3 regions of the Streptomyces sp. NPDC050703 genome follow, and region 3 is predicted to be linked to each of the others. Evidence: riboswitches for the same ligand, from Rfam matches in the RefSeq annotation. Region 3 holds a riboswitch; each other region holds the start of a gene.
What was found. A riboswitch is a leader RNA that binds a small molecule or an ion and turns the genes downstream of it on or off. The one in region 3 is predicted to bind cobalamin.

Region 1 (9,895 bases), on a different contig from region 3:
CAGGACGTGGTGCACCGCACCGTCGGCAAGGCCGGCATCGTCCTGGTGGCCGAGGGCAACCCGAACCGGGTGAAGGGCCTGCTGGCCTCCGAGAAGAAGAAGATGGCCCGCATCGTGGCGGACGTGCCGGTGCACGACGTCATCGTCGGCACCACCGAGGGCACGGTCTCCCTCAAGAAGCTCCGCACGACGCTCCTGAAGCTGCCGCGCGTGCTCACCGGCCCGCAGGTGACGGCCACCAACGACCGGCTGCGCGCCATGGGCGACCTGATGTCGAACATGCCGCTCCCGAAGGGCCCGATGCCGAAAGGCATGCGGATGCCCCGCGGCGGCCCGAAGATGAAGTGATCCCGCGTCTCCCACAAGCGTCAGTACGGCGAAGGCCCCGGAACCGAGCAGGTTCCGGGGCCTTCGCCGTGCTGGGGCGGCCGTCGTCGTACCGGTCCTCAGATCCGGATCTGCACGGCGCGGGCCAGGCGGTCGTGCAGGCCGCGGCCGTCGCGGTCCCAGATGAGGGCGGGGACGGCGACGCAGAGCAGGACGCTGCGGGCCAGGACCCGGCCGACGCCCAGCCGCCCGCCGCCCTCGGCGACCACGCGCAGCCGGAAGAGGGCCTTGCCCGGCGTGCAGCCGACCGTGCCGACGGTGAGGACGCTCATGACGAAGAAGATGCCGAGCGCCCAGTTGCCCATGGCCTGCTGGTCACCGCGGGCGAACAGACCGTATGCGATCACCATGCACAGGCCCCAGTCCACGGCGATGGCGCCGATGCGGCGGCCGGGCCGCGCGATCGAGCCCGGCCCCTCCTCCGGCAGCCCGAGCTGCTGTCCCCGGTACCCGAAGTCGACGCCGGCGTCCTCCGCGGCGGCGCGCGGGCCGGACAGCCACGATCCGATTACTTGCCTGTTGTCCACCCGTCCACGGTACTGCGCGCACGTGCGAACGGGGCCGGGCGGGGTAGGCGGGAGGAGAGACCCCCGCGGGCCGGTGCCCCCGGGCCGGTTAACTTCGGCGAAACAAATGGGTCACGCTTGAGAAATCCTCCGTCCTTATGGTCGGGTCCCAGCGTGTGCCACCGCACCGGCCGCACAGTGAGCTGCAACCCCGTCCCGCCCCGGGCGGGAGTAGGAGGAGTTGGATGTTGTTCCAGAACGCCGACGACGCGAAGAAGTACATCGCGGACGAGGACGTCAAGTTCATCGACGTCCGGTTCTGCGACCTGCCCGGTGTCATGCAGCACTTCACGATCCCGGCGGCGGCGTTCGACCCGGACGAGGAGCTGGCGTTCGACGGTTCGTCGATCCGCGGCTTCCAGGCCATCCACGAGTCCGACATGGCGCTGCGCGCCGACCTGTCGACGGCTCGCCTCGACCCGTTCCGCCGCGACAAGACCGTGAACATCAACTTCTTCATCCACGACCCGATCACCGGTGAGCAGTACAGCCGTGACCCACGGAACGTGGCCAAGAAGGCCGAGGCGTACCTGGCCTCCACCGGCATCGCGGACACCGCGTACTTCGGTCCCGAGGCCGAGTTCTACGTCTTCGACTCGGTCCGCTTCGAGACCTCCGCCAACCGCTCCCTGTACGAGATCGACTCCGAGGCGGGCGCCTGGAACACCGGTGCCGTCGAGAACAACCGCGGTTACAAGGTCCGCTACAAGGGCGGCTACTTCCCGGCCCCGCCGGTCGACCACTTCGCCGACCTGCGCGCCGAGATCTCGCTGGAGCTGGACCGGCAGGGCCTCCAGGTCGAGCGCCAGCACCACGAGGTGGGCACGGCGGGCCAGGCGGAGATCAACTACAAGTTCAACACGCTGCTCGCCGCGGCCGACGACCTGATGCTCTTCAAGTACATCGTGAAGAACGTCGCCTGGCAGAACAACAAGACCGCGACGTTCATGCCGAAGCCGATCTTCGGCGACAACGGCTCGGGCATGCACGTCCACCAGTCCCTGTGGTCCGGCGGCGACCCGCTCTTCTACGACGAGCAGGGCTACGCGGGCCTCTCGGACACCGCGCGCTACTACATCGGCGGCATCCTGAAGCACGCCCCGTCGCTGCTCGCCTTCACCAACCCGACGGTGAACTCCTACCACCGCCTGGTCCCCGGCTTCGAGGCCCCGGTCAACCTGGTCTACTCGCAGCGCAACCGCTCCGCGGCCATGCGCATCCCGATCACGGGCTCGAACCCGAAGGCCAAGCGCGTCGAGTTCCGCGCGCCCGACCCGTCCTCGAACCCGTACCTGGCGTTCTCGGCCCTGCTCCTCGCGGGCCTGGACGGCGTGAAGAACAAGATCGAGCCGGCGGAGCCGATCGACAAGGACCTCTACGAGCTGGCTCCCGAGGAGCACGCGAGCGTCCCGCAGGTCCCGACGTCCCTCCCGGCGGTCCTCGACGCCCTGGAGGCGGACAACGAGTACCTCCAGGCGGGCGGCGTCTTCACGTCCGACCTGATCGAGACGTGGATCGACTACAAGCGCACGAACGAGATCGCCCCGATCCAGCTGCGGCCGCACCCGCACGAGTTCGAGCTGTACTTCGACCTCTAAGAGGGAAGCCCTCACTCGGCGGGCAGTGGGCCGAGGACTTCTTCGAGCGTCTGCCCCCAGCACGTCCTGCTGGGGGCAGGCGCTCGTGCCGCTTCCGGTGGCGGGCGGCTCCGGGGGCCGTCTCCGCGGGGCCACTCGTGTTCCGTGGCCTGCTCCGGTTCAGCCCCGCAGGAAGCGGACCGAGGGGCCGCCGGCCGGTTGCCGGGTCACCACCGCGCGGACCCCGTAGACCTCCTCGATCAGTTTCTCCGTGATGACCTCCGCCGGCGGGCCCGCCGCGTGTGCCGTGCCGTCCTTCAGGATCAGCAGGTGGTCGCAGAACATCGCCGCCAGGTTGAGGTCGTGCAGGGCGATCACGCTGGTGACGGGGAGTTCGGCGACCAGGGTGAGCAGGTCGAGCTGGTGCTGGATGTCCAGGTGGTTCGTCGGCTCGTCCAGGAGGAGTTCGCGGGGCTCCTGGGCCAGGGCGCGGGCGATCTGGACGCGCTGGCGTTCGCCGCCGGAGAGGGTGTGCCAGGACTGGGCCGCACGGGAGGTCAGGCCGGTGCGCCGCAGGGCCTGCGCCACCGCTTCCTCGTCCCGCGGCGACGGGGCCGACCACGCGCGGCGGTGCGGGATGCGGCCCAGGCGTACGACGTCCCGTACGGTCAGCTCGACCTGGGTGGTGGCGTGCTGCTCCACCACCGCGATGCGTTGCGCCACCGTGCGGCGCGGGGTGTCCCGCAGGGGGTGGCCGTCCAGGGTGACCACTCCCGAGGCCGGGGCGAGGACCCCGGCGAGGATGCGCAGCAGCGTGGACTTGCCCGAGCCGTTGGGGCCGAGGAGGCCCACGGTGGCGCCGGGCGGCGGGGCCAGGCTGACGCCGTCGACCACCAGGCGGCCCCCGGCCTCGCGGGCCACGCGTTCGGCGCGCAGGCCGTCTCCCCCGGCGGCGGCCGTCACCGTCATGACACCCTCCGGGTCCGGTGGAGCACCGCCACGAACGCCGGTACCCCGATGAGTGACGTCACCACGCCCACCGGCACCTCCTGGGGGTCGAGCGCCGTGCGGGCCAGCGTGTCCACCCAGACCAGGAACACCGCCCCCGCCAGCGCCGTGACCGGGAGGAGGCGGGCGTGGCCGGAGCCGACGATCGCGCGGGCCGCGTGCGGCAGGACCAGGCCGACGAAGCCGATGGCGCCGGCCGAGCTGACGAGGGCCGCCGTCAGCAGCGCCGTGACGCAGAGCAGGACGAGGCGCGTACGGGCCACCCGTACGCCCAGTGTCGCCGCCGCGTCCTGGCCGAACGCGAAGGCGTCGAGCGTGCGGGCGTGGCCCAGGCAGATCAGCAGGGCGAGCGCGAGCACCGCGCCGCACATCCACACGTCCGTCCAGCCCGCCCCGCTGAGCGAGCCGAGGAGCCAGAACAGCACGCCGCGGGTGGTCTCGGCGTCCCCCGCGGTGAGGATGACGAACGACGTGAGCGCGGAGAAGAGCTGCATGGCGGCCACGCCGGAGAGCACGACCCGGTCCGTCGAGCCGCCGAGGGTGTGGCTCAGGAGCAGGACGAGGGCGAAGGAGCAGAGCGCCCCCGCGAAGGCGCCCGCCGAGACCGACAGCGCTCCCCCGCCGACGCCGAGGACCACGACCGCCACCGCGCCCGTGGACGCGCCCGAGGAGACCCCGAGCACGAAGGGGTCGGCGAGCGGGTTGCGGAGCAGGGACTGCATGACCGCGCCGCAGACCGCGAGGCCCGCGCCGCAGACCGCGGCGAGCAGGGTGCGCGGCATCCGCAGGTTCCAGACGATGCCGTCCCTGATGGGGGTCAGCCGTGCCTCTCCCCAGCCGAGGTGTGCGGCCACCGCCGACCAGACGTCGGGTACGGAGATGTCGGCGGGGCCGATGGTGACGGCCACCGCCACGGAGAGCACGAGCGCGGCGGCCCCGGCCGACCAGAGCAGAGTCCGGCGCAGCGGACTCCGCGCCAGCGGACCCCGCGGCAGCGGGCCCCGGCGTGACGCGTCCCGTGTCACGGGAGCGGCGGACCTCACTTGACGAGCCCGAACTTCCGCAGCCCCGCGGCCACCTGCTCGATGCCGTCGACCGTACGGATCGTGGGGTTCATCGCCTGGCCGCTCAGCAGCACGTACCGCTTCTTCTTGACGGCGGTCAGGTTCTTGGTCGCCGGGTTGGTCTCCAGGAACTTGATCTTCGCGGCGGCGCTCTCGGCGGACTGCGACTTGCGGGTGAGGTCGCCGATGACGAGGACGTCGGGGTCGCGGTCGGCGACGGTCTCCCAGTTGATCTGGGGCCACTCCTCGTGGGTGTCGTCGAAGACGTTCTCGGCGCCCAGCTCGCGCGTGATGATGCCGGGGGCCCCGCAGCAGCCCGCCATGTAGGGGGCGTCGGAGTTGGCGAACCAGTAGAGGAGCGAGGTGCCGGAGGCGTCGATGTCCTCGGTGGCCCTGGTGACACGCGCCTTCAGGCCGGCGATCAGCTTCTCGCCGCGCTCCTCGACCCCGAACACCTTCGCCAGGTCGCGCACCTCGCCGTAGACGGTGTCCATGGTGAGCGTCTTGACGCGCTTGCCGTCGCCGCCGCCCGCGTTGTCCTTGCCCGCGCAGTCGCTGGGCGAGACGTAGACGGGGACGCCGAGTTCGGTGAACTTGGCGCGGTCGGCGACGCCGCCCTTGCCGACGGTGTAGAGGAAGGAGGCGCTGACGAAGTCGGGCTCCTTGGAGAGGACCTTCTCCAGGGCGGGGTAGCGGTCGGCGAGCCGCTCCACCGTGGCGTTGTCCTTCGCCACGTTCTCCAGGACCGGGTCGGTCCAGGTGCCCGTGCCCGCCATGCGGTCGGCGAGGCCGAGGGAGAGCAGGATCTCCGTGGAGCCCTGGTCCAGCGAGACGGCCCGCCTCGGCGGGGCCTCGACCTCGGTCTTCGCACCGCAGGAGGTGACGGTCACGGGGTAGCCGGGCTTCGCCGCCCCCGCCGTCCCCTCCCCGGCGGGGCCGCCGCACGCGGTCAGCGCGAGCACTCCCGCGCAGGACAGGGCGAAGGTACGTATGCGGGCTTTCGAGGACACGTGATCCCTTGGGTCTCACGGCTCATACGCGGAGCCTGGTCTGCGTCACGACCTCTGCCGCCCGGTGTGCGGGCAGAGGCGCCAGCAGGTCTTCGGACTCGGGATCGGCCGGGCGGAGCGCCTTCCCGGGTGTCCGTGGACGCCCAGTGGCCGTGTGCCCCGCCCGTCCCCCTCACCGCTGCGCGTCAGTTCCGGATTCGCACCGGATTCCCTGGCCCAGGTGTGGGTTTGACTGGCTTGCGCAAGTTATCACGCGGGCTCAGGGGGTCCCGGCGGGCCTCGGCTCCCCGCGGTAGGTGCCGAAGGACCAGCGGTTGCCCTCGGGATCGGCGATGCCGAACTCGCGACTGCCGTACGGCTTGTCCTCGATCTCCGCGGTGATCTTCACTCCGGCCCCGGTCAGGCGGGCGTACAGGGCGTCCACCCGGTCGGTGACGACGTAGGCGCCCGCGGTACCCGGCGTGCCGCAGGTGCCGCCGGCCGCGTCCGGGTCGTACGAGCCGAGCATGACGCCGCCGCCCTCCGGCCAGTCGAGCTGGGCGTGGGCCACGCGGCCGCCGTCCTCGTACACGGCGGTGCGCAGGAAGCCGACGGTGCCGACGAGGAAGTCGATCAGGGCGGGGGCGTTCTCCGCCTGGAGGGCGGGCCAGATGGTGGGGGCGGGGGTGGTGCCGTGTGCGGGGGTTTGTTCCGTGCCTTGTGCCGTGGCGGGCGGGGTGGTCTGCGTGGTGTCCCGTGTGGTGTCCATGCCTCCTACTCTCCGTCCGGGCGGTGTGCCCCGGCTTGGATATTCCGGCACTCTTCGGCCAGCCAGCGGGTGGGGCTGGCTCCCGTGTACTGCCGGAAGTCCCGTACGAGGTGGGAGTGGTCGTAGTAGCCGCAGTCGGCCGCGATCCGGGCCAGGTCCTGCGGGGCGCCCGCCGCGGACGCGCGGACCACGGCGGTCTTGGCGTGCTGGAACCGCGTCAGGCGCGCGGCCTGCTTCGGGGTGAGGCCCGTCTCGGCGCGGAACAGCGAGGTCAGGCGGCGTTCGCTGAGCGCCACGTGGCGGGAGAGGCCGCCGATGGTGCCCGCGCCGCGGTGCCTCGCGAGCCAGGCCCATGCCTCGGCGACCTCCGGGCGTACGGAACCGGCCGTCCGGTCGTCGGCGGCCCTGCGGCGCAGGTAGACGGAGAGGGCGTCGAAGCGGTCCTCCCAGCGGTCGAGGCCGCAGAGCCGCTCCCGGAGCTCGGCGGCGCGCCCGCCGAACACGTCCCTGCCGTCGACCACCAGCTCGCCGGTGAGCTCGGCCGCGGGCAGGCCGAGGAGCGCGCGGGCCGCGAGGGGGTGGACGGCGAGCTGGATGCCGGCCTCGTGCTCGGGCTGGACCACGTGGGCGGGGCTCTGGTGGAGGCCGCCGACGATGATGTCCGTGCGGATGGCGTCCGTGCCGGTGGCCTGCTGCGGGGTGTGGCCGGTGGCGATGGGGCCGTCCAGGGAGAAGATCACCGTCAGGTACGGGGACGGCAGGCCGCGGTGCAGGGCCGGGCGCTGGCCCGTCGTGCGGTAGCCGGTCGCCGATATGACCATGCCGTTCAGGTGGGGCACGGTCCTTATGAACTCCCTGGAGGCCATGTCTCCATTATGAGCGGGGGCTGGCCGGGGGCCTGGCGGTTCGGCTTCTGCGGGGCGGGGGCTGGCCGGGGGCCTGGCGGTTCGGCTTCTGCGGGGCGTGGGGGTTTTGCGCCCCTGGGGGCTGGCCGATCCGCTTGTCTGCGGGTCGTGGGGGTTGGTCGCGCAGTTCCCCGCGCCCCTGAGAGGGGGGCCTGGCCGTTTCGCTTGTCTGCGGGTTGTGGGGGTTGGGCGCGCAGTTCCCCGCGCCCCTGAGAGGGGGGCCTGGCCGTTTCGCCTATCTGCGGGGCGTGGGGGTTGGGCGCGCAGTTCCCCGCGCCCCTGAGGGGCTGGCCGATCCGTCTGTCTGCGGGGCGTGGGGGGTGCGCGCGCAGTTCCCCGTGGGGCTGGGGGCTCGGGTGTCAGGGGTGCTGGTTGGTTGCCCATGATGCGATCTGTTTGGCGAGTGGGGTGCCCGTCCTCGTCCAGGCGAAGTGGTCGAGGTGGCCGCCCGCCTCCTGTGCGGTGTAGTGCCGCCGGGTGAGCCGGACCCGGGGGGTCTTGGCGAGCAGGTGGTCGAGGGCGGAGGCGGGGGCGAGGGTGTCGTGCTCCACGGAGACGGCGAGTACGGGCACGTCGAGGACGGCGAGGGCCGCTTCGTAGTCGAGCGTGGCGCCCCTGGGGGCGTACCGCCCTGTGCGGCCCTGCCGCGCCCAGTCGCGCATGACGCCCTTGGGCTGGTCGCCGCCGAAGCCGAGCCGGGACCCCGGCCAGCGGCCGAGCACCGTCGACACCCCGGCGACGAGCAGTTCGCCGAGGAGGAGCGCGGGGCCGCGCAGTGGGCCGTACGCGCGGAAGTAGACGGAACCCGAGGCCACGAGTGCCACCCCGGCCACCCGGGGGCCGCGCCCCGAAGCGGCGTACAGCAGGGCGAGTTGGCCGCCCAGGCTGTGGCCGAGGAGGTACAGGGGCGGCTCGGGTCCCAGCTCGGCGCGGATCGCGGCGAGGACGGCGGGCAGGTCCTCCTCGACCAGCTCGCGGTAGCCGTGGCCGAGGGCGTCCGGGTCGGTGGCGAGCGGCGTCGCCTCGCCCTGGCCGCGCAGGTCGGCGGTGAGCACCGTCAGGCCCTCGCCGTGCAGGTCGTGCGCGAAGCGGCGGTAGAAGCGGGCGGGCGTGCCCATGGCGGGCAGGACGAGCAGCGCGGGGGCCGGCGGCGGTCCCGGCGCCGGTGCGGAACCGGACGGCAGGAAGCGCTCCGGTTCGGGGGCGCGCAGCGCGCGCACGGGGACGCGGGCACCGTCCGGCAGCTCGACGGTCGTCAGGAGCGGCGGTTCGCCGACAGCTTCCCGGGAGGTCATGGCCACAGCATGGCCGACCGCGTGTCGCACGGCCCAGGCGGACGCGGCAAACGCCCGCCGCACCCGTGAGAACGTCCGAATCATGCCGTTCACGCGCCGTTCACGCTTGGTCCGGTCCGTATACGGACCGCCCGTGAGCGACAGAGCCATCAGAGGGGCGAGCGTGGGGTGTACGGGGGCAACGCCCCCGTACACCCCACCCGTTCAGCGGCTGTACCGCATCAGCGCGCGCACCATGTGGCAGGTGATGTCGGACGGCGGGTGGATGCCGACGTCCTCCGCCATGCGCCGGATCGTGCTGTTCTTCGCCTGGTTCGGCAGATAGACGCCCGAGTCGAGCAGCGCTATCGCGAGGCGCATGGCCTTGAGGCGGCGGTTGTGGTTGACGTACCACTCGCGGGGGCGGCCCGCGGGCAGCGCCCTCTTCTGCGGTGGTGCGTACGGCAGGTCGATGAGGACGGGTTGGGATACGGACTTCGTCGTCAGTGCGGCAGCGGGCACGGGCATCCTCCTGTCGCGATCAGGGCCCCCCGTCGGCGCCCTCGAACACTACTGTGATTCTACCGCTGAGCACTGACAATCATCCCTGGCCAGACGGGCTTTGGGGTATTCGAACAGGGGTGTGCCCGGGGCTCTGGGGCGGGTGGTTCGCGGGTAGCGTGTGCGGCATGGAGATCTGGATCAACCCCGCCTGTTCGAAGTGCCGCGGCGCCCTGTCCGTGCTCGACGCGGAGGGTGCGGACTACACCGTGCGCCGCTATCTCGACGACGTGCCGTCGGAGGACGAGATCCGTGCGGTCCTCGACCGCCTCGGGCTCGAACCCTGGGACATCACGCGCACCCAGGAGCAGGACGCGAAGGACCTCGGCCTCGCGGACCGCGCCGCCTGGCCGCGCGACGCATCGGCCCGCGACCGCTGGATCGCCGCGCTGGCCGGGCACCCGAAGCTCATCCAGCGCCCCATCATCACGGCGGACGACGGCACGGCGGTCGTGGCCCGCAGCGAGGAGGCGGTGCGGGACGCGCTGTCCCGCTGAGCGCCGGAGACCCCCGCGGCGGCGCGGGTCCCGCGGGCGGGCGGTGCCGTGAGCCCGGACACACTCGCCCCGGGTAACACGGGGTTCACACGAGGGCAACGGTCGGGAAATCGCCGGTTGCCAGTCTCATGGGCATCACCACGGCACCGCGGCACCCGCACGTTCTGCGCCGTACCGAGCGTTATGAGGATGAGGCCCCCGTGACCTTCAAGGCTGAGTACATCTGGATCGACGGCACCGCCCCGACCGCCAAGCTCCGTTCCAAGACGAAGATCCTGGCGGACGAGGCGAAGGGCGC
Region 2 (9,895 bases), on a different contig from region 3:
AGGGAGTTGCGCATGCCGGTCTGTGCGACGCGGGCCCGCAGGGCCTCCCAGCGCTCGGGCCAGGCGAGCCGGACGTCATAGTGGTCGGGGTGCAGGACGCCGCGCGCGGTGCGGGTCTTCTCCCAGGCGGGCAGCGGTCCGTTCCGCTGGGCGAGGTCGGCGGACGCCTCGTACGCGGCGAGCATGATCCGTTCGGCGATGCGGGTGGAGAGCGCCCGTGCCCCGAGGGAGTCGAAGGGCAGCTTCAGCTGGAAGAAGACGTCCTGGAGGCCCATCACGCCGAGGCCCACCGGGCGCCACTTGGCGTTGGAGCGCCCGGCCTGCTCGGTCGGGTAGAAGTTGATGTCGACGACGCGGTCGAGGAAGGTGACGGCCGTGCGGACGGTCGCGTCGAGCCGGTCCCAGGCGAGGTCGCCCGAGTCCGGGTCCACGAAGGCGCCGAGGTTCACCGAGCCGAGGTTGCAGACGGCCGTCTCGCCGTCGTCGGTGACCTCCAGGATCTCCGTGCAGAGGTTCGAGGAGTGCACGGTGTGGCCGGGCTCCGCCGTCTGGTTGGCGGTGCGGTTGGCCGCGTCCTTGAACGTCATCCAGCCGTTGCCGGTCTGCGCGAGGGTGCGCATCATGCGGCCGTACAGCTCACGGGCGGGGATGGTCCTCTTGGCGAGCCCGGCGGCCTCCGCCGCGCGGTAGGCGGCGTCGAACTCCTCGCCCCACAGGTCGACGAGGTCGGGCACGTCGACGGGGGAGAACAGCGACCACTCCTGGTCGGCGGCGACCCGGCGCATGAACTCGTCCGGAATCCAGTGCGCGAGGTTGAGGTTGTGCGTGCGGCGCGCGTCCTCACCGGTGTTGTCGCGCAGCTCCAGGAACTCCTCGATGTCGGAGTGCCAGGTCTCCAGGTAGACGGCGGCGGCGCCCTTGCGCCGGCCGCCCTGGTTCACCGCGGCGACCGAGGCGTCGAGCGTCTTCAGGAACGGCACGATGCCGTTGGAGTGCCCGTTCGTGCCCCGGATCAGCGAACCGCGGGAACGGACGCGCGAGTACGAGAGTCCGATGCCGCCCGCGTGCTTGGAGAGGCGCGCGACCTGGTGGTAGCGGTCGTAGATCGAGTCGAGCTCGTCCAGGGGCGAGTCGAGGAGGTAGCAGGACGACATCTGCGGGTGCCGGGTGCCGGAGTTGAAGAGCGTGGGCGACGACGGCAGGTAGTCCAGGCGGCTCATCAGGCCGTACAGCGCGGCGACCTCGTCCACCGCCCGGACGCTGTCGTCCTCCGCCAGGCCGCTCGCCACCCGCAGCATGAAGTGCTGCGGGGTCTCGATGACCTGCCGGGTGATCGGGTGGCGCAGCAGATAGCGGCTGTACAGGGTGCGCAGGCCGAAGTAGCCGAAGCGGAAGTCGGCGCCGTCCGCGAGGGCCGCCTCCACCAGCGCGTCGAGCCGGGCCGCGTGCCGCGTCACGAACGAGGCCGTGCGGTCGGCGATCAGGCCCTCGCGGTGGCCCACCGCCACGGAGTCGGTGAAGGAGCGCACGCCCTGCGTGGCCGCTTCCTCGCGGATGCCGATCGAGAGCAGCCGGGCCGCCAGCTTCGAGTACTCGGGGTCCTCGGAGATGAGCCCCGCGGCGGCCTCGGTCGCCAGCTCCCGCAGCTCGGACACGTCAGCGCGGGCGGAGCGGCCCCGCAGCGCGGCGGCGGCGACCCGGCCGGGGTCGGCGTCGGGGAGGTCGGCGGTGAGGTCGGTCAGGGTGCGCAGCAGCGCGGCTCCCGGGCCGTCGGTTCCTTCGGCACCCTCGGCGGTCGGCGGCTTCGTCGCCGGCGCCGGATCGGCAGGCGCGATGGTCACGTGGGGCTCTCCCTCGCTCGGCTCCGGGACGGGGGAGGGGAGGGCGCACGGGGGCACGCGCGCAGGGCGGTGCACCGCGTCCACCGGCCCACTCCACGAGGCCCGGACGGTCGGCACCCGGGCCGGACGGCACGGGTGCGCTGCCGGCAGGTCTTCGGACTCCGCGTACGCCGAATGCGTACACGTCCACCGTTGCGGGACAGTTCCGGACTTGCACCGGATTCCCCTGCGGCGACAGCGAGCATGAGCATACATCTTGTGCCGGGCCGGGAAAGCGGGCCCACATCTTGTGTCGGTGCGGGGGCGGTCGTGGGTACGGCGAAGGGCCGCCGGTCGCCCGGCGGCCCTTCGTACGGCGGTGGACGGGGCCCCGACGGGCCCCTGTGCGGTGGGGCGCGGTCAGTGCACGGCGCCCGCGGTGGCCGGGGGCAGTTCCTCGATCACGCCGGGGTCTCCCGCGTCCGCGGTGTAGTCCTCGGGCGAGGTCTCGTCGATGCCGTCGGGGGCCTTCGCGGCCCGCAGGACGAAGGTGAGGACCACCGTCACGATGACGTTCAGGACGAACGCGGTGAGGCCGATGTAGCCGATCTCGCCGATGCCGGGGATCTCGTCGGAGGAGCCGCCGAAGTGCTTCTGCGTGGGCGAGGCGACGCCGTACGCGGCCAGGGTGCCGTAGGCCATGCCGACCGCCCAGCCCGCCAGCAGCGCCCAGCGGTGGAACCAGCGCGTGAACAGGCCGCCGACCAGCGCCGGCATCGTCTGGAGTATCCAGATGCCGCCCAGGAGCTGGAAGTTGATCGCGACGGTCTTGTCCATGGTGAGGACGAAGGCCAGCGCGCCCACCTTCACCAGGAGCGAGACCAGCTTGGAGACCTTGGTCTCCTGCTCGGCCGTCGCGTCCGGCTTGAGGAAGTCCTTGTAGATGTTGCGCGTGAAGAGGTTCGCGGCGGCGATGGACATGATGGCGGCCGGGACGAGCGCGCCGATGCCGATCGCGGCGAAGGCCACGCCCGTGAACCAGTCGGGGAACATGTTCTCGAACAGCTGCGGGATCGCGAGCTGCCCGTTCTCCACCTTGACCCCGGCCGCGATCGCCATGAAGCCGAGCAGCGCGAGTAGGCCGAGCATCAGCGAGTACAGCGGCAGGATCGTGGTGTTGCGGCGGATCACGTCGCGGCTCTTGGACGAGAGCGTCGCCGTGATCGAGTGCGGGTACATGAAGAGCGCGAGCGCGGAGCCGAGGGCCAGCGTCGCGTACGTCCACTGCCCCGCCTCGCCCGGCGCGAGCCCGGCGACGGGCTTGCCCGCCGCGTCGTTGGCGGCGGAGAACTTGTCGCCCGCGGCCCGGAAGATCTCGTCGAAGCCGCCCAGCTTGATCGGGATGTAGATGATCGCCACGGCGATGACGAGGTAGATCAGGCCGTCCTTCACGAACGCGATCAGGGCGGGGGCGCGCAGACCCGAGGAGTACGTGTACGCCGCGAGCACCGCGAAGGCGATCAGGAGCGGCAGGTCCTTGATGAACCAGTTGGTGTCGGGGCCGCCGCCGACGCCCATGACGTCGAGCACGGCCTGGATGCCGACGAGTTGGAGCGCGATGTACGGCATGGTGGCGAGGATGCCGGTGAGCGCGACCGCCAGGGAGAGCCCCTTGGAGCCGAAGCGTCCGCGCACGAAGTCCGAGGTCGTCACGTAGCCGTGCTTGTGCGAGACCGACCAGAGCCGCGGCAGGAAGGTGAAGATCAGCGGATAGACGAGGATCGTGTAGGGCACCGCGAAGAACCCGGCCGCGCCCGCCGCGTAGATCGCCGCGGGGACGGCGACGAAGGTGTACGCGGTGTAGAGGTCGCCGCCGAGCAGGAACCAGGTGACCCAGGTGCCGAACGAGCGGCCGCCGAGGCCCCATTCGTCGAGGCTCTCGGTCTCCGCCTTGCGCCAGCGGGCGGCGAGGAAGCCCATGACGGTGACCGCGACGAAGAAGAAGACGAAGACGGCGAGTGCTATGCCGTTGACACCGTCGGTGCCGGCCGCGAGGACGTTCATCGGCCCGCACCCCCCTGGACCCGCTCGGCCCCGCGGGCGCGCTGGTCGCGCTGCCACAGCTTGTAGGCGACCATCGTGAGCGCCGTGGAGAGCACGACCCACAGCATCTGGTACCAGTAGAAGAACGGGATGCCGATGAAGGTCGGGTCCACCTTGGCGTAGGAGCTCACCCAGAGCATCGCCACGAAGGGCGCGACGAGGCAGACGGCGATGACCACGCGGACCGGCGTGACCACCGGTCTGTTCACTTCAGGCGCATCTGACATAGCGCGGCTCCGTTCCCTCACTGATCCCATGCTTGACGTGCGGGAAATCTAAGCGAGAGTCTCGCGCCATGGAACCCCGGTCCGGATAACGGACGGGACTCGAAGTGCCGGTACGCCGCTCAGCAGCAGCGGAAGCCCTGCCGGGGGTCCGACTCCTGCCGCTCCGTCCGCATGCGCTCGAACGCCCGGCGGTCGGGCACGGCGGCGTGCGGGTGCTCCCTGCGCAGGTGCGCCACGTACCGCTCGTACGCCGACTCGCCGGTCAACTCGCGGACGTACCACCGCAGTCGGCGCAGCCGGCGCGGCAGCGGGGCGGTCATGGGCGGGCCGCCGGTTCCCGCCGCGCGGCCTCCTGTTTCTCCTCGCGGGTGGGGAAGAGTCCGGCGGGGGCCGTCAGCTTGGACTCCACGTACGGGGCCTCGCTCAGCCGCGAGGCGTGCGGGTCGCGGATGTGCCGCAGGCAGACGCGCGCCGCGTCCACGATCACGACGACGATGAGCAGGGCGAGGACCGCCGAGATCACGCCGTCCACCGTGGAGTTGGTGACGACGGTGTGCATGTCGTCCATGGACTTGGCGGGCGGCAGCACCTTGCCCGCGTCGATGGCGTCCTGGTAGTCGGAGCGCTGCTGGAAGAAGCCCACGCGGGGATCGCTGGAGAACACCTTCTGCCAGCTCGCGGTGAGCGTCACCGTGGCGTCCCAGGCGAGCGGGACCGCGGTGATCCAGGCCCACTTCAGGCGCCCGGACTTCACGAGCAGCGTGGTGCAGACGGCGAGGGCGACGGCCGCGAGGAGCTGGTTGGCGATGCCGAAGATCGGGAAGAGCTGGTTGATCCCGCCGAGCGGTTCGTGCACGCCGACCCAGAGGAAGTAGCCCCACAGACCGGTGACGGCCGCGCTGGTCAGGACGAGGCCCGGCTTCCAGCTCACGTTCCTGAACGGCTTGTAGACGTTGCCCAGCATGTCCTGGAGCATGAAGCGCCCCACGCGCGTGCCCGCGTCGAGCGCGGTCAGGATGAACAGCGCCTCGAACATGATCGCGAAGTGGTACCAGAAGGCCCGCATCGAGTCGCCCGTGACCTTCGAGAAGATCTCGGACACGCCGATCGCGAGCGTGGGCGCGCCGCCGGTGCGCGAGAGCAGCGACTCCTCCTCCACCTGCTCGGCGGCGCGCGCGAGGTCGGCGGGGGAGATGGAGTACCCGAAGTTCGCGACGGCCTTCGACGCCTCCTGCACGGTGTCGCCGACGACGCCCGCGGGCGCGTTCATCGCGAAGAAGAGGCCGGGGTCGATGATCGACGCGGCGACGAGCGCCATGATCGCGACGGCCGACTCCATCAGCATGGAGCCGTAGCCGACCATCCTGACCTGCGTCTCCTTCTCGATCATCTTCGGTGTCGTGCCCGAGGAGATCAGCGCGTGGAAGCCGGAGAGGGCCCCGCACGCGATGGTGATGAAGACGAAGGGGAACAGTGAGCCCGCGAAGACGGGGCCGTCGCCGCGCGAGGCGAAGTCGGTCACCGGGTCCATCTTCAGCGTCGGCAGGGTGAGCACCACGCCGAGGGCGAGCAGCAGGATGGTGCCGATCTTCATGAACGTCGAGAGGTAGTCGCGCGGCGCGAGCAGCATCCACACCGGCAGGATCGAGGCGATGAACCCGTACGCGACCAGCCAGATCACCAGCGTCGAGGGCGCGAGCGTGAAGGTGTCGGCGAGCGAGGACTCCGCGACCCAGCGCCCCGCGACCAGCGCGAGCAGCAGCAGCGCGATGCCGATGAGGGAGACCTCCGTGACCCGCCCCGGCCGCAGTACCCGCAGGTAGAAGCCCATCAGCAGGGCGATGGGGACGGTCATCGCGATGGAGAAGGTGCCCCACGGCGACTCGGCGAGCGCGTTGACGATCACCAGGGCGAGCACGCCGAGCAGGATGATCATGATGGCGAAGGCGGCGAGCAGCGCGGCGGCCCCGCCGAAGGGCCCGATCTCCTCGCGCGCCATCTGCCCCAGCGACTTGCCGTCGCGCCGGGTGGAGAAGAACAGCACGACCATGTCCTGCACGGCCCCGGCGAAGATCACGCCGGCGATGATCCAGATGGTGCCCGGCAGGTACCCCATCTGCGCGGCGAGCACCGGGCCGACCAGCGGCCCCGCGCCCGCGATGGCCGCGAAGTGGTGGCCGAGCAGCACGCGGCGGTCGGTCGGGTGGAAGTCGATGCCGTTGTCGAGCCGCTCGGCGGGCGTCGCCCGCGTCCTGTCGACCTTCAGGACCTTGTACGCGACGAACTTGGAGTAGAAGCGGTAGGCGATGGCGTACGAGCCGAGGGCCGCCGCCACCATCCAGGCGGCCGACACCTCCTCGTCGCGCGCCAGCGCGAGGACGCTCCAGCCCGCGGCGCCGACCAGCGCGACGAGGCTCCAGACGACGATGGTTCGGGGTTCCGCTCTGCGCACCGGGCCGCCTCCCGTTCATCAAGCGATGACGTGAGGAACGTAGGGCAGTGGGGTGCGGCGCGCCAGACCGCGTACGTCGGTCACGTCGGGGAAGGGTGTGACGGGACGTGACAGGGCGTGACTGGGCGGGGCGTGGCGGGGCGGCACGGGGCCGGCCGGCGGTCTCAGTCGGTGGGCCGCTTCAGGCGCGCCACGAACTTGTAGCGGTCGCCGCGGTAGACCGAGCGCACCCACTCCACGGGCCGTCCCTCGCCGTCGAGGGAGTGCCGGGAGAGCAGCAGCATGGGCAGGCCGACGTCGGTGCCGAGCAGGCCCGCCTCGCGCGGGGTGGCGAGCGAGGTCTCGATGGTCTCCTCGGCCTCGGCGAGGTGCACGTCGTACACCTCGGCGAGCGCGGTGTAGAGCGAGGTGTACTTGACCAGGGAGCGGCGCAGCGCGGGGAAGCGCTTGGCCGAGAGGTGGGTGGTCTCTATGGCCATGGCCTCGCCGTTGGCCAGGCGGAGCCGCTCGATGCGCAGGACCCGGCCGCCCGCGCCGATGTCGAGCAGCCCGGCGAGGGTGTCGTCGGCGGTGATGTAGCCGATGTCCAGGAGCTGCGAGGTCGGCTCAAGGCCCTGGGCGCGCATGTCCTCCGTGTACGAGGTCAGCTGCAGCGCCTGCGACACCTTCGGCTTGGCGACGAAGGTGCCCTTGCCCTGGATGCGCTCCAGGCGGCCCTCGACGACCAGCTCCTGGAGCGCCTGGCGGACCGTCGTGCGCGAGGTGTCGAACTCGGCGGCGAGCGTGCGCTCCGGGGGGACCGGGGTGCCGGGCGGCAGTGTCTCCGTCATGTCGAGGAGGTGGCGCTTGAGGCGGTAGTACTTCGGCACGCGCGCGGTGCGGCCGACGCTCGCGGTGCCCGTGCCGTCCGTCGCCACGGGCGCGACCGCGTCCGTCTTGGTGCTGCCCGCCTCGGTGCCCATGGTCCGCCCACCCGTCTCCCGGCCGCCGCTCTTCAGCGACTGGTTCGGCTCCTGTGCTGCTGCCGTCACCGGCTCCTCCGTCTGTCGCGGCTCACATCGTGGCACGGTACGGCCCCGGGTCTCCCTGCTCGAACGAAAGTCGCCCGAACGAACGTCGCCCGACGATAAGTCGGGGTGGGAAGAGGGAGCCCCGTTCCTCAGGTGTCGGTCCGATAACGGACGGGACAGCCCTTCTTATACACCCTTGACACCCCTAAAGGTCTAGGCCAAGCTCCCCGTACTGGTCTACACCATTAAAGACCAGGTTCCAGTCCCACGGGCAGATCTCGGTCCATTCGGTCGCTGCGGGTGGGGGGTTGACTGGCATCCCTTGAGGAGGGTGACGTGAAGCGCAAGCTCATAGCGGCCATCGGTGTCGCGGGCATGTTGGTGTCGGTCGCGGCGTGCGGCGGCGACGGCGACGACAAGAAGGCCGGGGGTGCCGACGGCTTCAAGGGCGAGACGCTGACGTTCTGGGCGATGGACGGCTCGACGCCGGAGCAGTGGCAGAAGGACGTCACGGCCGCCTTCGAGAAGAAGACGGGCGCGAAGCTCAAGTTCGAGGTGCAGACCTGGAACGGCATCCAGCAGAAGCTGACCACGGCCCTCTCCGAGGAGAACCCGCCGGACGTCTTCGAGATCGGCAACACCCAGACCCCCGCGTACGCCAAGACGGGCGGCCTCGCCGAGCTGGGCGACCTCAAGGAGTCCATCGGCGCCGACTGGACCGAGTCGATGAACAAGTCCTCGGTCGTGGACGGCAAGCAGTACGCCGCCCCGTGGTTCGTCCTCAACCGCGTCGTCGTCTACAACAAGAAGATCTGGGCCGACGCCGGCATCAAGGAGCTTCCCAAGACGCGCGCTCAGTTCCTCAAGGACCTCAAGCAGATCGGCGAGAAGACCGACGCCGAGCCGATCTACCTGCCCGGCCAGAACTGGTACCACTTCGTCGGCCTGACCATCGGTGAGGGCGCCGAGCTGGTCAAGAAGGACGGCGACAAGTACGTCTCCAACCTGGACGACCCGAAGGTCGCCAAGGCCATGAAGACGTACAAGCAGTTCGCGGACCTCTCCAAGGCCCCCAAGAACAAGGACGAGGCCACCCCGCAGCAGGCCGAGGTCTTCGCCAAGGGCAAGACCGGCGCCTTCATCGGCATGAGCTGGGAGGCCCCCACCGCCATCAAGGCCAACCCGAAGATCGAGAAGGACATCGGCTTCTTCACGATCCCCGGCCCCACCGCCGACAAGCCCGAGGGCGTCTTCCTCGGCGGCTCCAACCTCGCCGTCGCCGCGACCAGCAAGAAGCAGGAGCTCGCCAAGGAGTTCCTGAAGATCGCGCTGTCCGACAAGTTCGAGGGCCAGTTCGCCAAGGAAGGCGGCCAGATCCCGAACAAGAAGGCGCTGGAGTCCAACCTCAAGGGCAACCCGGCCGCCGAGGCCGCCGCGCCCGCCGCCGTCGGCGGTGGCACCACCCCGCTGATCCCGGAGTGGGGCGCGGTGGAGAACCCGCCGAACCCGATCAAGAACTACATGACCGCGGTGCTCAACGGTAAGTCTCCTGCCGCCGCCGCCAAGCAGGTCGAGGGCGAGCTCAACAAGCGCCTGTCGCAGAAGCAGTAGGAACGCCCCACTTGCCGGGGGCGGCGGGTGAAACGTCCTCGCCGCCCCCGGCACACACCTGCTTACCGCGATGCCCACGAAAGAGATGGCGAGCATGACCGTGCAGAAGACCGAACGGCCGCCCTCCGGCCCGACGGAGGTGCAGACACCGGCAGGCGGGCCACGGCCGAGTGCCCCGCGCAAGGAGCCCAGGCGTCTCGCCGGGCTGACGCCCTATCTGCTCCTTGCCCCCGCGATCGTCGCCACCCTGCTGCTGCTCGGCTGGCCCCTGGTCAACAACGGGATTCTGTCGTTCCAGAACCTCAACATGAGGCAGTTCATTCTGCACCTCACGGAGTGGAACGGGTTCGACAACTACAAGGAGGTCCTCACCGGCGAGGACTTCTGGCGGGTCACGGGACGCTCGGTCGCCTTCACCGCGGTCAACGTCGTCCTCATCATGGGCCTCGGCACGCTGGTGGGACTGCTCCTCGCCCGCCTCGGCCGGAAGATGCGCACCTTCCTGCTGCTCGGCCTCGTGCTCACCTGGGCGATGCCCGTCGTCGCGGCGAGCACCGTCTACCAGTGGCTCTTCGCCCAGCGCTTCGGCGTCGTCAACTGGGTGCTCGCCAAGATCGGCTTCGAGTCGATGGCCGACCACGACTGGCTGGCCACGCAGTACTCGACCTTCTT
Region 3 (9,895 bases):
GACGGGGCATGCGAAGGCTGTTGACTGACGCCGCCCACACACTCGTCCCCCCGAAGGACGACCGGCACGGCCCCCTGCCGCCGCTGATGCTGGTGCTGACAGTGGTGACCGGCCTCATAGACGCCGTGAGCTATCTGGCGCTCGGGCGGGTCTTCGTCGCCAACATGACCGGCAACGTGGTCTTCCTGGGCTTCGCCCTGGCGGGCGCACCCGGCCTGTCCGTGGCCGCGTCCCTCGTCTCGATGGCGTCCTTCCTCGTCGGAGCTGTGTCGGGAGGGCGGTTCGGCACCCTGTTCGCCGCGCACCGGGGCCGGCTGCTGACCACGGCGACCGCCGTCCAGGCCGTCCTGGTCGCCGGTGCGGTGGGCGCGCTGGTCGTCACGCACGGCGAGGTGACCGGCCCGGCCCGCTACACCCTGATCGTGCTGCTCGGCATCGCCATGGGCATGCAGAACGCCGTCGCACGACGCCTGGGGGTCCCGGACCTGACCACCACCGTCCTGACGCTCACCCTGACGGGACTGGCCGCCGACTCCTCCCCCGCGGGCGGACCCACCCCCCGGCCCGGCCGGCGCCTTCTCTCCGTGCTCGCCATGTTCCTCGGGGCCCTCGTCGGAGCCCTGCTCCTGGGACACGCCGAACTCCTCCACATCCTGGTCGTCGTCCTGGTCCTGCTCGTCGTCACCTCGGTGGCCACCCACCGCCTGGCGGCCTCCGGCCCCGCATGGACCAGGCCCGCCGCGTGAAGCTCCGGCCGACTCGGCCTGGGCGCCACTCGCGGTGCGTGCCTTCCGCGCGCTGTGGATCGCACAACTGGTCTCCAACACGGGCACGTGGATGCAGGCGGTCGGCGCCCAGTGGCTGCTCGTCGGGCACAGCGCCTGCTCGGTCTCACCTTCCTGCTGGGCTGCGGCACCGCGCTGATGGGCCCGGCCTGGCAGGCGGTCCAGCCCGAACTCGTCGAGCGCGGGCAGCCGGGGCAGGCGGCGGCGCTGGGGGCCGTGAACATGAACCTGGCCCGCGCCGTGGGGCCGGCCCTCGGCGGCGCGGTGGTGGCGGCGGCCGGCGCGGGGCGGGTGTTCGCCTGCAACGCCCTGTCCTACCACGTAGACTCCCGCTCGCTCCCCGGCCACCGGAGTCGCCGCGCCAGGGGGCCGGCCGGCGGGGGTCAGGGGGGAACGACATGTCCGCCGCACATCGCGCAGCCGCCCTCTTCGCGGTCCTGCTGGCACTCGCCGGCTGTGGTTCCGCGCCGGGGGGTGACGAGCCTCCGCCCCGGGACGGGCACCGGTCGGCGGCCGGCTGGCGCTACGACTACGCCGGGACGCGCACGAACGCCGCCTTCACCGACATCGTCGCCTCCTCCGGCGACGACGCCTGGGCGGTGGGCAAGACCCCCGTCACCGGACAGGTCGACGACCAGCGCACCTTCTTGTTCCGCTACGACGGGAAGACCTGGCGTCCCTACCGCCTGCCGCCCCGGCTGCGCCGCCTCGACGAGCTGCCCTCCGTCCGGCTCGCCGGCTCCGGGCCGCGTGACGTGTGGCTGTTCGCCGGTGTCCTCACGGCGCCCGAACGCAGCCGCCCCCCGCTCGCGGCCCACTGGGACGGCACGGCGTGGCGGACCGTGGACCTTCCCGAGGACTTCCCCCAGGTCGTGACGGACGCGGTGGTCGTCGGCCCCGAGGACGCCTGGGCCGTCGACGGGACGGCCACCGCCCGGCACTGGGACGGGCGGCGGTGGCGTGCCGTCCGGCTGCCCGACCGTGCGCGGGCGCTGGCCGGCGGGCCGGGGCGGGACCTGTGGGCCGTGGGGTCCACAGCGGCGGACACCGGTACGGCCGCGCCCGCCGCCATGCGCCGGGACGGCGACGGCTGGACGCGGACGCCGGTGCCCCCGCTGCCTCCGGGCCCCCGGGACGACCCGCGTTCCGGCGAACTCACCGGGGTGCACGTCCTGTCGACCGGCCAGGTGCTGGCCTTCGGGGACGTGACCAGCGAGGGCGGTGACACGGACGCCTACTCCGCGGGGCTCGCGCTGCGCTGGGACGGCTCCCGGTGGCAGGAGGACGGCCTGCCGTGCTGCGTCACCGGCGCGGCCGCGGACACCCTGTTCCTCGGCCCGAAGCGCTATCTGACGGCGTCCGGCGGGAAGCGGCACATCGCCGGGCCGCCCTGCCTCCCGGTCCGGTCCCGCCCGCGCGCCGAAGACCGCTGCGCGCGGAAGCCGGCCCTGGCGGCGTACGCCCCGGTCCCGGGAACGCGGCACGTCTGGGGCGTCGGCTCGGTGTCCGGCGGCGGGGCACTGTCTCGACCCGTCATCGTCCGCCTGCGGGCGCCTTCCTGACGCGGCGGCCGTCCCCGGTGGTCGCCGCCTTCAGGAGCCCGACCTGCATGGAAGGGGACGGAGGGGGCATCCGGTCTGCCGGACACGGGAGGATGCCATGACCATGACGGAGCGATCAGCCGAGCCGGTGGAGCGGAACGAGGACGACGCGGCGCCGGAGACGGCGCGTGAGAGGGTCAACCGGCGCTGGCACGAGATCCTGCAGGAGACGCGGGTCGCCCAGACAGGCGTGCAGATCCTCTTCGGATTCCTGCTCAGCGTGGCGTTCACCCCCCTGTTCCGGGAGCTGGACACGTTCGACCGCGCCGTCTACGTCGCCACCGTGCTCCTCGGCGCGTCGGCCACAGGCGCGCTGATCGCGCCCGTGTCCCTGCACCGCTTCCTGTCGGGCCAGCGCATGAAGGACGAAGTGGTGGAGACCGCGGGGCGCCTGATGATGTGCGGCATGGTCCTCCTCGCGCTGACGATCGGCTGCACCCTGCTGCTGATCCTGCGCATCGTGCTCCCCGGCCCCTTCGCCGAGGCCCTGGCCGCGGCGGTCATGCTGTGGTTCGGCATCTGCTGGTACGCGCTGCCCCTGCGGCTGCGCCGCCGCGCCGCGCGCCGCTCCTTCGACGAGCGCCCGTAGTCCCCGCCGAGCGGTCCGCGGCGCGGCGGCGGGGGTTCAGAAGCGGATGTCGGGCTCGGTGGGGGGCCGGCCCGTGAGGTTGGTGAGCAGTTCCCCGCACAGGTCACGGAGTTTGACGTTGCGGCGCTGAGAGGCGGAGCGCAGGATGCCGAACGCTTCCTCGGCGGTGCAGCGGCGCTGGCCCATGACGACGCCCAGGGCCTGGTCGATGATGCCGCGGGACCGCATGGCGGTCCGCATCTGCTCGGCGAACTCCTGGTTCTCGCTGATCCGCCGGGCCACGGCGATGCCTCCGGTGGCCTCGGCGGCCAGGGAGCGCAGGGCGCCGATGTCGACCTCCGCGAACGCGTCGGGCCGGGCGGCGTAGAGGTTGAGGGCCCCGGCGGTGTGCGTATGGGCCGCGATCGGCAGGGAGAGGGAGGAGCGGATGCCGCGGGACACGGCGTACGCGGGGTAGTCGCCCCAGCGGGTCTCGGCCGCCATGTCGCGGACGGCGACCTCCTCGGCCTTGCGCAGCGAATGCAGGCAGGGGCCGTCGTCCTGGCCGTACTGCTTCTCGTCCAGGTCCGGCGCCGGGGGCCCGGCGCTGACCACCGTGAGCGGCCGGCCGTCCCGTTCCAGGGTCACCCCGGCGCCCGCGAAGCCCGTCATGTCCAGAGCCGCGTCGGCCAGGGTCTGGAGGAACTGCTCCAGGGAGTCGGTCTCCAGCAGCCACTGGGTCATCCGGCCGCTGTCGTAGGTGCCGTCACCGTTCATGCGCTGCGTTCCCTTCGCACGGTCGCGAGGCCCCTTTTCGCCGGGTGGCTCCTCATCGGTGCCACTATGCCCGAGGCCGGCCCGGGTAACCGCGCCGCGTGCCGGCCGTCAGTCCGTCTCCTGGGCGTGCGGGGCCGTCGCGGGCGGATGGGCCGGGCGGTCCCGCCCGCCGTCACGGCCGGACACCACCACGACGACCAGCCCCACCACGACGGCTCCGGCCACGACGCGTCCGGCCGCGCGGGCCCACCAGGCCGGACGGGCCGCGTCCGCGCCTCCCCCCGGCGGGCCCAGCCGTTCGGCCCGCCGCGCGGGTCTCACCAGGCGCAGCAACAGCAGGGCGGCGACCGGCAGTTGGAGGAGCCACAGGACGGTGCGCGGCCACTCCCCGTACCAGACGTTGGTTCCGTACAGCAGGGTGTGCCACACGCTCAGTACGTAGACCGCGATCACGAAGCGGTGCAGTCGGCGCCAGGTTCTCGCGCCGATGCGGTGCCGGACGTAGAACAGCAGGCCCAGCGGGACCGCCAGATAGAGGGCGCCCTGTCCCAGCGGGATGGCGATCCTGCCGGTGCCGGAGTCGTACCAGCCCGGCACGAAGGCGTCCGCGAAGCCCGCCCACAGCCGCTCGGCCCACGCCAACCGCGTCTCGTAGCGCACGAGTTCCGCGGCGAACATCAGCGCGTGCGCGGCCATCAGGGCCATCGTCGTGAGGCTCGTGGTGCGGTGCCAGCGCTCAAGGACCTGCCGGGAAGCGGGCAGCCGGGCGGGGCGCGGCCCCGAGAGCAGCAGGCCGATCATGACCGTGCCCCAGGCCCACAGCAGCCCCGACCAGCCGAAGGCCTGGCTGAGCAGGTACATCCAGTAGGTGCGGGGATCGTCCATGAACGGCATGACCGCGACGGTGTCCGACGCACCCGACTCCATGCGCGCCCACAGGAACGCGAACACGAGGGCCGTGACCACCACCACCGCCGCCGTCGCGTCGGGCACGGCGGACCGCAGATCGCCGCGCAGCGCGACCCGGTCCCCGGGAGGCCGCGGCCGTGCGGGCGGCGCCACCGCCCCGTCCTCGTCCGGCCTCGCTTCTGACGTCATCAGGGGCCTCCCGGGCACGGGCCACCGCGGCCACGGTTGTGCGTGTGTCGTGAGGCGACAAGTCTGGCTGATGGGGCGGCGATCCCAGAGGGGTTATCCGGCCAGAGCTGTCACGACGAGCGCACTGGTTCCCCATCTGTCTCTGCCTCCCCTCCACTTTCAAGACAACCGCTGAAGCCCCTCTGTCGCAGAAGTACGAGCGCCCCTACGCTGCTGAACGCAGTCGGTTCGCGCCTCCCGTCCGCCCGTCGCGCGACGCAAGAGGGAACCCGGTGCGAATCCGGGACTGTCCCGCAGCGGTGAGTGGGAACGGAAGCCGTCGAGATCACTGGGCCCGAACCAGGGCCGGGGAAGTGACGGCCGGTAGGTGTCCGCCCTTTCGGCGGACGCGCCCACGAGTCCGAAGACCTGCCACTGTGCCCGCGTCCGCGCGGGCTGTGCACGTGACCTCGTGGACTGGGTCGGCGGTATGAGCGGTCTCGTACGTCGTGCGTGGGGCCGCGCCTCCCTCCCTGTCGGTGTGCAAGGCCCGGTACGGAGGAGGACGGTGTGCGGGACCCAGCGGCTTCGCCCCGCGGCACGGTGTCGGGGGTCTGCCACGGCACCCTGGGCGAGCTGTACCAGGGCCCGTCGCGAGCGGGCGGCGACCCCGAGATCGCGGTGGTGTCCTTCCCCGTGGACCGGCACTCCTGGGTGTACTTCACACCGGGGGCGACGGCCGGATCGCCGTATCCGGGGGTGCTGGGCGAGAAGTCGGCGACGGCGGCGCGGCTCTTCCTGGCCCACTACGGCCGCGTGCTGCCCGCGGGCGACTGGCGCGTCCACTCCGAACTGCCGGTGGGCATCGGCATGGCCAGTTCGACGGCGGACGTCGTGGCGACGCTGCGCTGTCTGTTCCGCGTCTTCTCCCTGCCGTACGACGTGGACGTGGTCGTCGGCATCCTGGCGGACATCGAACGCGCCGACAGCGTCTTCCTCGACGAGTTCGCGCTGTACCTCAGCGGCCGGCACCGGGTGGTGCGGCGGCTCGGCGCGGACATCGGCTTCCACACCGTCTACGTCACGGAACCCGGCACGGTGGACACCGCTGCCGTCACTCCCCTGCTGCTCGACCACTACCGGCGCCGCGGCGAGGAGTACCAGCGGTGTCTCACCGACCTGGTGAAGGGCTTCGACTCGGGCGATCCGGCCGCCGTCGCCCGCGCCGCCACGGTCAGCGCCGCACTGTCCCAGGAGGTGCTGCCCAAGGCGGTTTTCGGCAGCCTCCAGCACCATCGTGAGCGGTTCGGCGCCGACGGCGTCTTCGTCGCCCACACCGGCTGCCTGGCCGGCTACCTCTTCACCGCACGCCCACGGGCCGAGACCAAGTCCGACCTCTCCGCGTTCTTCCACTCGCTCGGCCACCAGTGCACCTTCGCCCAAGGAGGCTACGGGTGATCCACCCCCACATCGCCGACGCCCTGAAGGTCCCGGACCTCGTCCGGCTCACCGATGGACTCGTCCTGCTGCGGTTCGAGTCGATGAAGATCTACTCGGCCCTCGCCGCCGTCCGCCATCTGCTGGAGCGGGGCACGGTCCGCCGGGGACAGACCCTGGTCGACAGCTCCAGCGGCATCTACGCCCACGCCCTCGCACTGGCCTGCCACCGGTACGGCATGCGGTGCCACATCGTCGCGTCCACCACCGTCGACGCCACCACCCTCGCCCAGCTGGAGATCCTCGGCGCCACCGTGGAACAGGTCAGACCGTCGCGGAACCTCGGACTCGACCAGGAGCTGAGGGTGCGCCGGGTGCGGGAGATCCTCGCCGAGCGGCCCGGACACCACTGGATGCGCCAGTACCACGACGCCGTCCACTACCTCGGCTACCGGGAGGTCGCCGACCGGATCGCGGCGGCGTTCCCCTCCGCGGCGCTGACCGTCGTCGGCGGAGTGGGTTCCGGGGCCTCGACCGGCGGCATCGTGGAACGCCTGCGCACCGCGGACCCCTCCGTGCGGCTGGTCGGCGTGCAGCCCTTCGGCAGCGTCACCTTCGGCAGCCAGGACCACCACGACCCGGAGGCGATCATCGCCGGCATCGGCTCGTCGATCGTCTTCGACAACGTCCGCCACCACCTCTACGACACCGTGCACTGGCTGGACTTCACCCACGCCATGTGCGGTGCCGTCGCCCTGCTCCGGGAGCACGCGGTCTTCGCCGGACTGTCCACCGGTGCCGGGTACCTGGCGGCGACGTACGAGGCCCGCCGCCACCCCGACCGGCTGCACCTGGTGATAGGGGCCGACACCGGACACCGCTACGTGGAGCGCGTGTTCGCGCGGCACACCGAGGCCCTGGACCCGGCCGCGCTGAAGCCCCGCGAGGTCCGCGGCCCGGAGGAGATGGCCATGCCCTGGTCGAGGATGGCGTGGCGGCGCACTCCGTGCCCGGCGGACCGGAAGGAGAGCGCCGCATGACCGTGGCCTGCCTGGAGTCCCTGACCTTCGGCCTCGGCCACCTGGTCACCGCCGCCGACCGGCTCGGCGAGCGCCTGCTGCTCCTCACCCGGGACCCCGCCTACTACGTCCACGAACTGGACCGGCTGCCCGCGGGCGCCCTCGACGTCGTCGTGACCGACACCTTCGACGTGGCACGGACCGCCGATCTGCTCCGGCGCGTCCCGGGGCTGCGCGGTCTGATCAGCTCCACCGACACCTGGACCCTGGCCGGCGCCGCCCTCACCGAACGCCTCGGCCTGCCGGGGCTCGATCCGGCCGTCCTGCGGCTGACCCGGGACAAGGCCGCCGTACGCAACCGGCTGCACGACGCGGGTCTCACCCGCGGACGGGCCGTCGAAGTCGCCGAGCCGGACCGCGAGGCACGTGCGCTGCTGCTCAAGGAGGCGGGGCTGCCGCTCGTGCTCAAGGACACCGCGGGCACCGGGAGCCAGAACGTGTGGCTGGTCCGTGACGAGGGTGAGCTCGACGCGGCACTGGCGGAGGCAGCGGTCCGCGAGCTGAAGGGGCGGCTGTTCGCCGAGCCCTACTTCAGCGGCCCGGTGTACAGCGCCGAGACGCTCACCTGGGACGGCCGCACCCGGCTGCTCGGCGTCTCCAGCCGGCTCATGTCACCGGAACCGCGCTTCCGGGAGGAGATCACCGCCTTCCCCGTGGCGTTCCCCGGCCGGCAGCGGGCATCGCTGGAGTCCTGGCTCGACCGGGTGCTCGCCGCCGTCGACTACACCGACCGGTTCGCGCACGTGGAATTCGTGCTGACCGCCGACGGCCCGGAGGTGGTGGAGGCCAATCCCCGCATCGGGGGCGCCCTGGTCGGCGAGGGCCTGTGCCGGGCGCTGGGCGTCAACGTGTACGAGGCGATGATCGAGGCCGCGCTCGGCCGCCGCCCCCGCCTCATGGACGCGGACCTGCCCGGCGGCCCCGCCGTCGCCTTCGTGCTCGGCTACCCGGCCGCGCCCGGCGTGTTCACCGGCGTCGCCGGCCTCGACCGGCTCACCGCCATGCCGGGGGCGCCCGTCTGGTACCCGGTCAAGCGGCCCGGCGACCGCATCGAGCACCTGGGCGACAGCCGCGGCTACGCGGGCATCGTGTACGCGGAGGCGGAGACCGCCGAACTCGCCACCCACCGCGCGGTGGCCGCGGCCGGTGCCCTGCGCGTGCTCACCGGCCCGTTCCCCGGCCCGGCCGGCCGGGAGGCGCCCGGTGGGTGAGCGCACCGACCGGGGGCCCGGTCTGCGGGCCTCGCTGTTCCCGCTCACCGGGCCGCTGCGGTTCCTCCTGCTCAGCTCGTTCCTCATTCCGCTCGGCAGCTTCATGGTCCTGCCGTTCATGTCGGTGTTCCTGCACGAACGGCTGGGGATGGGGCTCGGCGCGGCCGGCGCCGTCCTGGCCGTGGCATCGCTCGTGCAGTTCTCCGGCGGCATCGTCGGCGGGGCCCTCGCGGACCGGTTCGGGCTGCGCCGCACGATGCTGTGGGCGCTCGTCGTGCGCACCGCCGGCTTCGCCGGGCTCCTGGCGGCCCTGCGCTGGCCGGCCCTGGCGGTCGGCGCGCTGGTCCTGACGTGCTGCGGTGCCGCGCTCTACCTGCCCGCCAACAAGGCGTACCTGGTGCACGGCGTCGACGACGAGCGCCGTCCGGCGTTCCTGTCGGCGGGCAACGCGGCACTCAACGCCGGGATGGCCGTCGGCCCGCTCGTCGCCGGTCCCTTCGTCCTGTCGGCGCCCGGCTGGTTGTTCGCGGCCGTCACGGCGCTGTTCCTCGCGGTCACCGCGGGACACGCACGGCTGCCGGAGCCCGGGAAGGAGCAACCCGCCGCGTCACCGGAGACGGCTCCCCCGAGTCTCCTGGCCGGCGTGGCGCTCCTGCCGTTCGCCGCCAACGCGCTGGCCTTCTACCTCTACTTCCACTTCCAGCACTTCCTGGCGGTGTACGCCGTCGAGCGCGCCTCCGGCGCCTTCTACAGCGTGGTGCTGCTGCTCTGCTTCACGCTGGTCATCGTCGTACAGCCGGTCGCGTCCGGCCTGATCCGGCGCATGCCCTACGCCCTCGCCCTCGCGATCGGCTTCACCGGCCTGGCGGCGGGCCTGGCCGTGCTGGCGGCGGGGAACCGGGCCGCGCTGCTCGCGGGCGGCGCGCTGATCACCCTCGGGGACATCGTGCTGTTCCTCAAGAACGACCTGGAGGCACTGCGCCGCAGCCCCCGCTCCGACGCCGTGGTCTTCGGTCAGCAGCGGCTGGCCGCGGGCCTCGGCGCCTGCGCGAGCGGCGTGCTGGGCGGTCAGCTGTACGGCGCCGGCGAACGCGCCGGGAGCACCGGCTGGTTCTGGCTGCTGGCCGCCGCCCAGTGCCTGCTGCTTCCCCCTCTGCTGCTCGCGCTGCGCCGTCGCACGGCGCGGCACCCCGACCCCGACGGCGACCACGAAGGAGCACTGACCGCGCGATGACACGGACCGGCGGGTTCCAGGACGATGACTTCTGGACCGAGTTCCATGACTTCCTCTTCTCCGAGCAGCGCCACGAGCAGGCGGAGGAGCTGCTGGACACCTCTCCCCTGCTGGCCTTCCCGCCGG

Region 1: it holds a riboswitch for cobalamin, as region 3 does, so the genes downstream of both, AB0I16_RS18530 (ABC transporter substrate-binding protein) here and AB0I16_RS32450 (hypothetical protein) in region 3, are expected to answer to the same signal.
Region 2: it holds a riboswitch for cobalamin, as region 3 does, so the genes downstream of both, AB0I16_RS32165 (ribonucleoside-diphosphate reductase subunit alpha) here and AB0I16_RS32450 (hypothetical protein) in region 3, are expected to answer to the same signal.

Annotation. Positions count from the first base shown of each region.
Region 1 is NZ_JBFAHX010000018.1:17,048-26,942, forward strand. It holds gene AB0I16_RS18505 (DUF4191 domain-containing protein) at 1-348, shown strand, start outside; gene AB0I16_RS18510 (RDD family protein) at 447-914, opposite strand; gene glnA (type I glutamate--ammonia ligase) at 1,142-2,551, shown strand; gene AB0I16_RS18520 (ABC transporter ATP-binding protein) at 2,711-3,499, opposite strand; gene AB0I16_RS18525 (iron chelate uptake ABC transporter family permease subunit) at 3,496-4,518, opposite strand; gene AB0I16_RS18530 (ABC transporter substrate-binding protein) at 4,578-5,612, opposite strand; cobalamin riboswitch at 5,678-5,864, opposite strand; gene AB0I16_RS18535 (VOC family protein) at 5,872-6,360, opposite strand; gene AB0I16_RS18540 (helix-turn-helix domain-containing protein) at 6,366-7,226, opposite strand; gene AB0I16_RS18545 (alpha/beta fold hydrolase) at 7,625-8,560, opposite strand; gene AB0I16_RS18550 (hypothetical protein) at 8,765-9,067, opposite strand; gene AB0I16_RS18555 (arsenate reductase family protein) at 9,229-9,597, shown strand; gene glnII (glutamine synthetase) at 9,798-9,895, shown strand, end outside.
Region 2 is NZ_JBFAHX010000056.1:2,800-12,694, reverse strand. It holds gene AB0I16_RS32165 (ribonucleoside-diphosphate reductase subunit alpha) at 1-1,841, opposite strand, end outside; cobalamin riboswitch at 1,969-2,099, opposite strand; gene mctP (monocarboxylate uptake permease MctP) at 2,241-3,884, opposite strand; gene AB0I16_RS32155 (DUF3311 domain-containing protein) at 3,881-4,150, opposite strand; gene AB0I16_RS32150 (YbdD/YjiX family protein) at 4,270-4,470, opposite strand; gene AB0I16_RS32145 (carbon starvation CstA family protein) at 4,467-6,602, opposite strand; gene AB0I16_RS32140 (GntR family transcriptional regulator) at 6,767-7,564, opposite strand; gene AB0I16_RS32135 (extracellular solute-binding protein) at 7,949-9,223, shown strand; gene AB0I16_RS32130 (sugar ABC transporter permease) at 9,318-9,895, shown strand, end outside.
Region 3 is NZ_JBFAHX010000057.1:26,921-36,815, reverse strand. It holds gene AB0I16_RS32485 (DoxX family protein) at 1-28, shown strand, start outside; gene AB0I16_RS32480 (YoaK family protein) at 9-746, shown strand; partial or broken gene AB0I16_RS32475 (MFS transporter) at 757-1,103, shown strand; gene AB0I16_RS32470 (hypothetical protein) at 1,184-2,347, shown strand; gene AB0I16_RS32465 (DUF6328 family protein) at 2,445-2,975, shown strand; gene AB0I16_RS32460 (GAF and ANTAR domain-containing protein) at 3,012-3,731, opposite strand; gene AB0I16_RS32455 (ferric reductase-like transmembrane domain-containing protein) at 3,840-4,829, opposite strand; cobalamin riboswitch at 5,089-5,239, shown strand; gene AB0I16_RS32450 (hypothetical protein) at 5,379-6,266, shown strand; gene AB0I16_RS32445 (cysteine synthase family protein) at 6,263-7,285, shown strand; gene AB0I16_RS32440 (ATP-grasp domain-containing protein) at 7,282-8,535, shown strand; gene AB0I16_RS32435 (MFS transporter) at 8,528-9,769, shown strand; gene AB0I16_RS32430 (class I SAM-dependent methyltransferase) at 9,766-9,895, shown strand, end outside.